2 regions of the Mahella australiensis 50-1 BON genome follow, and region 2 is predicted to be linked to the other one. Evidence: a T-box and tRNA genes for the amino acid it is inferred to sense, from the RefSeq annotation. Region 2 holds a T-box; the other holds one or more tRNA genes.
What was found. A T-box is a leader RNA that pairs with one kind of tRNA and senses whether it is charged. The one in region 2 lies ahead of thrS (threonine--tRNA ligase), so its partner is inferred to be a tRNA-Thr.

Region 1 (5,090 bases), 1.5 Mb from region 2:
TTTCTATGCCGGCCTCTCTCTTCAATAAGACGGCGGCTGGCGGTGTTTTGGTTATAAAACTAAATGAACGGTCAGCATATACGGTGATTACCACCGGTATAATAAGCCCTGCCTGATTGGCCGTGCGTTCATTGAATTCTTTACAAAATCCCATTATATTAACGCCATGTTGCCCCAAAGCCGGTCCTACAGGCGGAGCAGGCGTAGCTTTACCAGCCGGTATTTGCAATTTTACAATAGCGGCTACTTTTTTAGCCATTCATATCACCTCCAATTGAAATATTATATCTTTTCTAGTTGTACAAAATCAAGCTCTACAGGCGTATTTCTACCAAACATAGAAACAGCAACGCGCGCCTTCTGTTTGTCATAATCTATATCTTCTATTTTACCTATAAAACTCTCTAATGGACCTGATATCACCTTTACGCTGTCGCCTACGCCAAAATCGATATGCACCGATACTATATCTATCCCCATCTTTTCGATTTCTTCGTCGCTGAGCGGTATAGGCTTAGAACCCGGTCCTACAAAGCCGGTGACACCTCTGGTATTCCTGACAATATACCATGTTTCATCGGTCATCACCATTCTGACCACAACATAACCTGGATATACTTTGCGCATAACAGAACGTTTGACCCCATCTTTTACCTCTATCTCTTCTCTCATAGGTACCCTAACATCCAATATAAGGTCTTGCAGCCCTCTGTTCTCTATAATTTTTTCCAGGTTGGCTTTTACTTTGTTCTCATAACCCGAATAGGTATGCACTACATACCATTGCGCATCCTGTTTTTCTAGCTCCGGCATAGCGGTATCTGGCTTAGCCATCCTCCTTTATGATATAATAAGCCTGAATATTCTTTCCAGGCCAAGATCTATAATGCCGAATACTATTGCAAAACCCAGTACCACTACCAGCACTACGCCAGTATATGTGAGCAATTGATGCCACGTGGGCCATACCACCTTTTTCATTTCGGCATACACATCTTTAAAATAACCTATCAGGTCAAAACGCCTGCTTTTCGGTTTTTTATCAACCTTAACATTAGTACTTTTTTCTTTTACCATTTCCATTTTACCCTATCTCGTTTCTTTATGAACGGTATACTGGCGGCAAAATCTACAATATTTTCTTAACTCCAGCCTATCTGGATCGTTCTTTTTGTTTTTCATTGTATGATAATTCCTTTGCTGACACTGCGTGCAAGCAAGAGCTATCTTTACGCGCATATTCACACCTCCATAAACATATGCAATTTACTTTATCATATATACAACTTCATGTCAAATAGAAAAATTAAGCCACCACTACGTGCGGCAGCTTAATTTCCTAGTTTACGGTTTATTCTATAACCTCGGTGACAACTCCGGCTCCTACCGTTCGGCCGCCTTCTCGTATTGCAAATCGCAATCCTTCTTCTATCGCTATCGGCGTTATCAGCTGTACTTCCATTACTATGTTGTCGCCAGGCATTACCATCTCTACCCCTTCGGGTAATTGTATCGTACCTGTCACATCGGTCGTCCTGAAGTAGAACTGTGGCCTGTATCCGTTGAAAAACGGCGTATGCCTACCCCCTTCTTCCTTGGTCAGCACGTATACCTGCCCCTTGAAATGCGTATGCGGATGTATGCTGCCCGGCTTGGCCAATACCTGCCCTCTCTCTACTTCTTCTCTCTGTATGCCCCTTAACAGTACGCCTACGTTGTCCCCTGCTATCGCTTCGTCCATCGTCTTGCGGAACATCTCTATACCCGTCGCTACTGTCTTCCTCGGACGGTCTGTTAACCCTACTATCTCTACTTCTTCGCCTACTCTTAATCTGCCTCGATCTACTCTGCCTGTAGCCACTGTGCCACGCCCGGTTATCGTGAATACGTCTTCTACCGGCATCAGGAACGGCTTGTCTACATCCCTCTCGGGTGTCGGTATATATTCATCTACCGCATCCATAAGTTCAAGTATCGGTTTTACCCATTCGTTATTCGGGTCTCCTCCCGCTTCTAATGCCTTTAGTGCCGACCCTTTTATTATCGGTACTTCATCTCCCGGGAATTCGTATTCATTTAACAGATCCCTTACTTCCATCTCTACTAGCTCTATCAGTTCGGGATCGTCTACCATATCGGTCTTATTCAAAAATACCACTATATATGGCACTCCTACCTGGCGCGCCAGCAGTATATGCTCCCTGGTCTGCGGCATGGGACCGTCGGCTGCCGATACCACCAGTATCGCTCCGTCCATCTGCGCTGCGCCGGTTATCATGTTCTTAACATAGTCGGCGTGCCCTGGACAGTCAACGTGCGCATAGTGCCTCTTCTCGGTCTCGTATTCCACGTGCGCCGTGTTTATTGTGATGCCCCTGGCTTTTTCTTCGGGCGCTTTGTCTATCTCATCGTATTTGGTAGCCTGCGCCCGGCCAAAATGTGCCAGCGTCATCGTTATAGCTGCTGTCAACGTCGTCTTGCCGTGATCGACGTGCCCTATTGTACCTATATTTATATGCGGCTTGCTTCTCTCAAATCTTTGCTTTGCCATCTCTTGTTTCCTCCTCTATGTATTTTGTTTTATGAAAACTCAACCTGGCGTATCTTTAAAAATTAAACAAAAATGGAGCCCATGACCGGGATTGAACCGGTGACCTCCGCCTTACCAAGGCGACGCTCTGCCGACTGAGCTACATGGGCATATCCTGTGGAGCGGGAAACGGGAATCGAACCCGCGACACCCAGCTTGGGAAGCTAGTGCTCTACCCCTGAGCTACTCCCGCTCGATAATCGCACATCGCTATTTATTATACCACATATGTATATAAATGCAATACCAACCGCCGATAATTTTTTCAATGCACCCTAGTGATATCAGTATCCACACACTTTTCTAATTTTTTCTTTATCCTTTGCATAGCATTATCGACTGATTTTACGCCCTTATCCAAATAAACAGCAATCTCCTCATATGTTCTACCCTGGAGATATGAGCGAAACACATTTAGCTCCAATGAGCTCAGTGTCTGCTCTATTTTAGAACGCAAACGCATCGCACTTTCTTCGCTTATAACCATTTCTTCCGGATCGCCCTGCGGCTCTAACGCAATGACATCCATAAGCTGTCTTTCGGCCTCATCTTCATATATAGTTTTATTCAACGATACGTATGAGTTCAACGGTATGTGTTTCTGCCTAGTAGCCGCCTTGACAGCCGTTATTATTTGCCTGGTTATGCACATATCTGCAAATGACCTAAATGATACGGCCTTATCTTCTCTATAATTTTTTATAGCTTTGTACAAGCCTATAAGCCCTTCTTGTATTATATCCTCCCTATCTGAACCCTTTAAAAAATAAGTCTTTGCTCTGTTGTGAATAATGCTTTTATACCGCTCTATCAGACATTCTAAAGCCACGTCATCCCCTTTTTTGGCTCTGGACACCAACTCCCGCTCCAACACTTCTTCATCCTGCATATGCATATCGATGGCCTCAGAATCCATTTCCTTTCCTCCCGATATAGCTATTATAACAAACTATACGTTAATTATAGACAAGCTATTTTCATATGTCAAGCCTTTGCATGCTTATCTCGTACATAAGCATGCCGGCGGCTACTGAGGCATTGAGCGACGCGATATGCCCGCTCATCGGTATGCTGAGCAATACATCGCACTTCTCTTTTACCAATCGCCTAATGCCGCTACCCTCGCCGCCAATAATCAAACCTATAGGGCCTTTTAAATCCATGGAGCGGCACGGCCGGCCTCGCATGTCAGCACCCATTATCCACAGTCCGTCTTTTTTAAGCCTCTCTACAGTCTGGGCCATATTGGTTACGGCAGCTATATGAATATATTCCACTGCTCCTGCCGATGCTTTGACCACAGCGGCAGTTATGCCTATTGAGCGATCCTTCGGTATTATTATTCCGTGAGCACCCATACATTCGGCAGTGCGTATTATAGCCCCCATATTGTGCGGATCAGTTATGCCGTCCAGCAAGAGCACAAAGGGGTCCTGATGCTTTTGTGCAGCCGCTTCCAATATATCCTCTATCTGAGCATAAGTATATGGCGCCACATAAGCTACTACGCCCTGATGAGCACCTGTAGCCGAACGCTTGTCCAATTGAACCCTTTCAATTTCTTGAACAGATATACCCCGGCTTTGGGCCAGGGACTTTATACAGTCCACCGTTTTGCCTCGGCTACCGGCTGCTATATATATGATTTTTATCAAACGGCCCGATTTTAAGGCCTCTATAACCGGATTGCGGCCTTCTATTATATCGCTGTCTTTCAGATCGTTCATCTAAGTATCTCCATTCTCATGCATGCATTTCCCTATAGCGGGCGCGCACTTCCTTGCTCTTACCGCAATTCATCTTGCCTTCGGAACATGGTCCGTACACGCAGGCAGGCCCGGCTTTTTCAAATAGCAGCGGCGCTACCTTTTTTACTTCGCGTAGCATGGATTCGGCCACTGTGCGTATCTCCCACTGCGCGCGCAGGCAACATCTCAGCCTGAAAAAATGCCATAATTCACGCGCATTCATTGTAACCATTAATTGCGTTTGGCATGCATTAGGTAAGTTATAGCGCGCGTCTTCTTTGGGGATGCCTGCTTCTATATCCTCATTATACCACTGTTGTATAATCTTCATGCGCTCTTCGAATCTATCTTCAATGCCTTTATCTATATAGCTCGGCGGGATAACGTATTGAAATTGGTCTTCTTTTACATAGCGTTGGCTTTTTTGTGAATATGAGGCCAAGCGATGCCTCACCAACTGATGGCTGCACGCCCTGCTTATGCCTTCTATGGCAAATGTAAAGCTGGCATGTTCTATAGGAGATTCATGACCGAGATCGACCAGTTTCTGAAGAAAGCTCCTTACTTTTTCATCGCTCATATTTTCCGACAATTCATCTATATCGGCATCGGAATAACACATTCTAGCCGCAACAGCCACGGTCCTTTCGGGTTGCGGCGTATAGTTTATCAATTCTACTTTCATGATTTTTCTCCTTTTATAATACCACTCTCGGTAATCACCATGTCGACAGGTATATCGAATGGCTGAA
Region 2 (5,090 bases):
TCATATAGGTCATCTTCGTTCTACCGTTATAGGGAATTCACTCTATAAGATATATGAATTTTTGGGCTATAAATGTATAGGTATAAATCATCTTGGGGACTGGGGCACTCAGTTCGGCAAGCTTATAACAGCCTATAAGCACTGGGGGATAAAAGATGACCTGGAGAAAGAGCCTATAAGAGCCCTATTAGATATATATGTGAAATTTCATGATGAAGCCGAAAAAGATCCTTCACTGGAAGACGAAGCACGCATGTGGTTCAAACGTATGGAGGATGGTGATGAGGAGGCTCTCAGCTTATGGCGTTGGTTTAAGGATTTGAGCTTGCGCGAATTCAATAAGATATATGACATGCTCGGCGTTAAATTTGATTATTATACGGGTGAAAGCTTTTATAACGATAAAATGGATAGGGTGGTAGAATTGCTCCAGGAAAAGGGCTTGTTGACAGAGAGCCAGGGAGCACTTGTCGTGGATTTAAGCCAATATGATATGCCGCCGTGCATGATAAAGAAAACCGATGGCACCACGCTTTATGCTACGAGGGATATAACAGCCGCCATATATCGCAAAGAGACATTTGACTTCGATAAATGCCTGTATGTCGTAGCTTATCAACAGGACCTGCATTTCAGGCAATTGTTTAAGGTTATAGAGCTTATGGGTTTTGATTGGTATGACAAGCTGTTTCATGTTCCTTTCGGGATGGTTAGCATGGAAGAAGGTACGCTCTCTACGCGCAAAGGACGCGTTGTTTTCCTCGAAGATGTGTTGCAAAAGGCTGTCGATAGAACGCTCGATATAATAAAAGAGAAAAATCCGGGTTTGGAAAATAAAGAGGATGTAGCAAAACAGGTTGGCATTGGGGCGGTTGTATTCCATGACCTCATAAATAATCGCATAAAGGATATAGTATTCTCATGGGATCAAGTCCTCAATTTCGACGGAGAAACCGGTCCGTATGTGCAATATGCTCATGCACGGGCTATGAGCATATTGGCAAAGGCGACGCAAACAATAACCGGTGAAATGGGAGGCGATCTACTTACAGAAGATGAGACACTGGAGTTGATAGATCTTTTGGCTCGCTTTCCGGAAGCCATAGAAGCTGCATGCCAGGCTAATGAACCATCTATTGTGGCACGGCATACTATAGATATAGCGCAGGCTTTCAATAAATTCTATAAAAACCATATGGTTATAGTAGAGGATGATGAGCTGCAAAGGGCAAGGCTTACGCTGGTATATGCCACAGCTCAGGTTATACGTATTGGTTTGGGCCTACTCGGCATACAAGCACCGGCTAAAATGTGATTATTGACAGATTGCCGGTAATGCTGTATCATATAACAAATACAATATATAAATACGATGAAGAAGAAGAGTACATCAAACTCAGCTCGCAGAGAGAGGATGCCTTGGCTGGGAGCACCCTTGAGCGTGAAGGATGGAAGACCGCCTTCGGAGTTGCATAAGCCGCTGGCCAGCGTTAGGGTATAATGAGAGGATACATATGTATCCATAAGGGTGGAACCACGGGAATAAGCTCTCGTCCCTGCTTGAGGGATGAGGGCTTTTTTGATAGAGTTTTTACATGTAGGGAGGAATTTGTTTGATAAAGATAAAGCTAAAAGATGGATCGATTAAAGAATATAGTGAAGGTATTACACCGGCTCAAATAGCAGCCGACATAAGCGCAGGACTGGCGAGAGAAGCATTGGCCGCACTTGTGAACGGGCAGGTAATGGATTTGAGCATGCCAATTTACGAAGATGCCGACTTGGCATTGTTGACCTTTGATGATGAAGACGGTAAAAAAGCCTATTGGCATACTACATCCCATATAATGGCGCAGGCTGTATTGAGGCTTTTCCCTGAGGCAAAGCTGGCTATAGGGCCGGCCATAGACAACGGCTTTTATTATGATTTCGATATCGATAAACCTTTTACGCCTGAGGATTTAATCAGTATAGAAGAAGAAATGCGAAAGATAATAAAAGAGGATTTATCGTTGGAGCGTTTTGAATTACCACGGGACGAAGCTGTAAAATTTATGCAGGAAAGAAACCAGCCATACAAGGTAGAACTTATAGAGGCGCTGCCCGAGAACGCCGTAATATCATTCTATAAGCAAGGGGAATTTGTGGATCTTTGCGCCGGTCCCCATATACCGTCTACCGGTAAGATCAAGGCGGTGAAGCTGCTCAGCGTTGCTGGGGCCTATTGGCGAGGAGATGAGCACAATAAGATGTTGCAGCGCATATATGGTATCTCATTTCCCAAAAAAAGCATGTTGGATGAATACCTCACTCGCATAGAAGAAGCTAAGCAACGCGACCATAGAAAATTGGGGCAGGAACTGGATCTTTTCAGCCTTCATGAGGAAGGGCCGGGCTTTCCGTTTTTCCATCCAAAAGGTATGATCATACGCAATGTGTTAGAAGATTTCTGGCGCAAAGAGCATAGGAAACACGGCTATGAGGAGATAAAAACGCCTATAATATTGAATAAAGAGCTGTGGATACAGTCCGGCCATTGGGACCATTATAAAGATAATATGTATTTTACTAAAATAGACGACCAAGATTATGCTATAAAGCCCATGAATTGTCCGGGTAGCATGATAATGTATAAGCGGACCATGCACAGCTATAAAGAGCTTCCCATACGCTTGTGCGAATTAGGTCTTGTGCATCGTCACGAAAAATCTGGCGTACTACATGGGCTTATGCGTGTGCGCTGTTTTACCCAGGACGACGCTCATATATTCATGTTGCCGTCGCAGGTAACCGATGAGATAATAGGCGTTATAGATTTGATAGATTACTTTTATAGTCTGTTTGGTTTTAAGTATCATGTGGAGTTGTCTACGCGTCCCGAGGACTCCATGGGCACCGACGAACAATGGGAGATGGCCACTGAAGCGCTTAAAGTAGCGCTGGGAAAGAAAGGCTTGGATTATAAGGTGAATGAAGGTGATGGTGCGTTTTATGGGCCTAAGATAGATTTTCACCTAGAAGATAGTATTGGGAGAACATGGCAATGCGGCACTATACAGCTTGATTTCCAGATGCCCGAGCGCTTTGACTTAACGTATATAGGTGAGGATAGCGAAAAGCACCGTCCGGTCATGCTGCACCGCGTTATATTTGGTAGCATAGAACGGTTTATCGCTATATTAACTGAACATTATGCTGGCGCTTTGCCAACCTGGCTGGCACCCGTTCAAGTAAAGATTTTACCCATAACTGATCGTTCGCTCGAATATGCACGCAGTTTACAAATGCACTTGGAAGAACTGGATATACGCACTGAGCTCGACAACCGCAATGAGAAGATAGGCTATAAGATAAGAGCGGCTCAGATAGAGAAAGTGCCGTATATGCTGGTTATCGGGGATAAAGAAGTGGAAAACGTCGCGGTGTCGGTGCGCTCTCGCTCCAAAGGTGATATGGGGAGCATGAGCGTGGATGATTTCGAAAACCTCATAAAAACTGAAATAAAATCGAAAAAAGCCATTGACTGATTTATGGTTTATATGATAAGATAATTGACGTAAAGAAGAAGCTATCCACTTCTCACCTTTCGGCTGGCGCTAAAAGGTTATTGATAGAATGTAAGCATTATATAAAGTGGGTAGTATATACCCGCTTTTATTTTTGCTTATTATTGAATAACCATATAGCGCCGGGATAGATGTATCGGGTAAGTAGAGGAAGCTCCTAAATTTTCGGAGGTGAAGCGTTATTTTTAAAGATTTGATGGTAAATGAGGAGATACGGGAAAAAGAGGTCCGCGTAGTCGATGTGGACGGTAAGCAGTTGGGTATTATGCCGCTTCGTCAGGCGCTGGAATTAGCGCAGAGAAAGCAGTTGGATCTCGTAAATGTGGCTCCTCAGGCAACTCCACCTGTATGCAGGATAATGGACTATGGTAAGTATAAGTATGAAGCCATCAAACAAGAAAAGGAAGCTAAGAAGAATCAAAGGATAATAGACATCAAGGAAATCAGGCTTTCCACTACTATAGAGGAACACGATATAGATGTGAAAATAAAGAATGCTATAAAGTTCCTTAAAAACGGCGATAAGGTGAAGGTGACAGTGAGGTTCAGAGGCAGGCAGATAACTCATCCGGATATAGCCGCTGAAATATTGAAAAATTTTGCTGAGAAGGTAGCCGAAGTGGGTACAATAGAAAAAGCCCCGCAGATGGATGGAAGGAATATGCTGATGATACTGACGCCAAAAGCTGATGTGAAGTGATTTTTGAAAGGAGGATTTATATATGCCTAAAATGAAAACGCACAGAGGTGCTGCTAAACGCTTTCGCGTTACGGCCAGCGGTAAGATCAAAAGAGGTAAGGCTTATAGAAGCCATATACTGACAAAAAAGACTACCAAGCGTAAAAGGAATCTACGCAAAATAGCCTATATGAGCGATGCTGATCAGAAGAATATAAAAGAGCTTTTGCCATATAAGTAAAACGAATTTTAATCAGTGAAAGGAGGATACGTTATAAATGGCTAGAGTAAAATCGGGTGTAACCACCCATAGAAGGCATAAAAAAGTATTAAAATTAGCTAAAGGTTATTGGGGCGGAAAAAGTAAGCAGTACAAAGCAGCTAATGAAGCTGTTATGAAAGCGTTGGCATACGCTTATGTCGGTCGTAAACTGCGCAAGCGTGATTTCCGCAGGCTCTGGATAGCGCGTATAAATGCCGCATCTCGCATGAACGGCTTATCATATAGTAAATTTATAAACGGTCTTAAGAAAGCCGGAATAGAGATAAACAGAAAAATGCTGGCTGAAATGGCCGTAAGCGACAGCAAGGCGTTTACCCAATTAGTAGAAGTGGCCAAACAGCAAATGGGTGCATAAAAATTTTTTGATTTAAACCTTGCGTTTTTGTCGCCTATATTGTATAATATCCATTGTCGGCTCGGTTATGAAGAATGCCGACAATAATGGCCCCGTGGTCTAGCGGTTAGGACATCACCCTTTCACGGTGGTAACATGGGTTCGAGTCCCGTCGGGGTCACCATAAGATATTGATAAAGCGGTCTTTGACCGCTATTTTTTTGTCCT

Region 1: it has a tRNA-Thr gene. The T-box ahead of thrS (threonine--tRNA ligase) is inferred to sense a tRNA for this amino acid. The anticodon was not compared.

What each region holds. Positions count from the first base shown of each region.
Region 1 is NC_015520.1:2,302,131-2,307,220, forward strand. Features, by position in the region: gene rplK (50S ribosomal protein L11) at 1-259, opposite strand, end outside; gene nusG (transcription termination/antitermination protein NusG) at 283-834, opposite strand; gene secE (preprotein translocase subunit SecE) at 841-1,083, opposite strand; gene rpmG (50S ribosomal protein L33) at 1,090-1,239, opposite strand; gene tuf (elongation factor Tu) at 1,352-2,551, opposite strand; tRNA gene MAHAU_RS10830 (tRNA-Thr) at 2,625-2,700, opposite strand; tRNA gene MAHAU_RS10835 (tRNA-Gly) at 2,709-2,783, opposite strand; gene sigH (RNA polymerase sporulation sigma factor SigH) at 2,856-3,506, opposite strand; gene rlmB (23S rRNA (guanosine(2251)-2'-O)-methyltransferase RlmB) at 3,568-4,317, opposite strand; gene thyX (FAD-dependent thymidylate synthase) at 4,334-5,026, opposite strand; gene MAHAU_RS10855 (5-formyltetrahydrofolate cyclo-ligase) at 5,020-5,090, opposite strand, start outside.
Region 2 is NC_015520.1:640,002-645,091, forward strand. Features, by position in the region: gene argS (arginine--tRNA ligase) at 1-1,315, shown strand, start outside; T-box leader at 1,364-1,561, shown strand; gene thrS (threonine--tRNA ligase) at 1,614-3,527, shown strand; gene infC (translation initiation factor IF-3) at 3,763-4,266, shown strand; gene rpmI (50S ribosomal protein L35) at 4,289-4,486, shown strand; gene rplT (50S ribosomal protein L20) at 4,524-4,883, shown strand; tRNA gene MAHAU_RS03010 (tRNA-Glu) at 4,972-5,046, shown strand.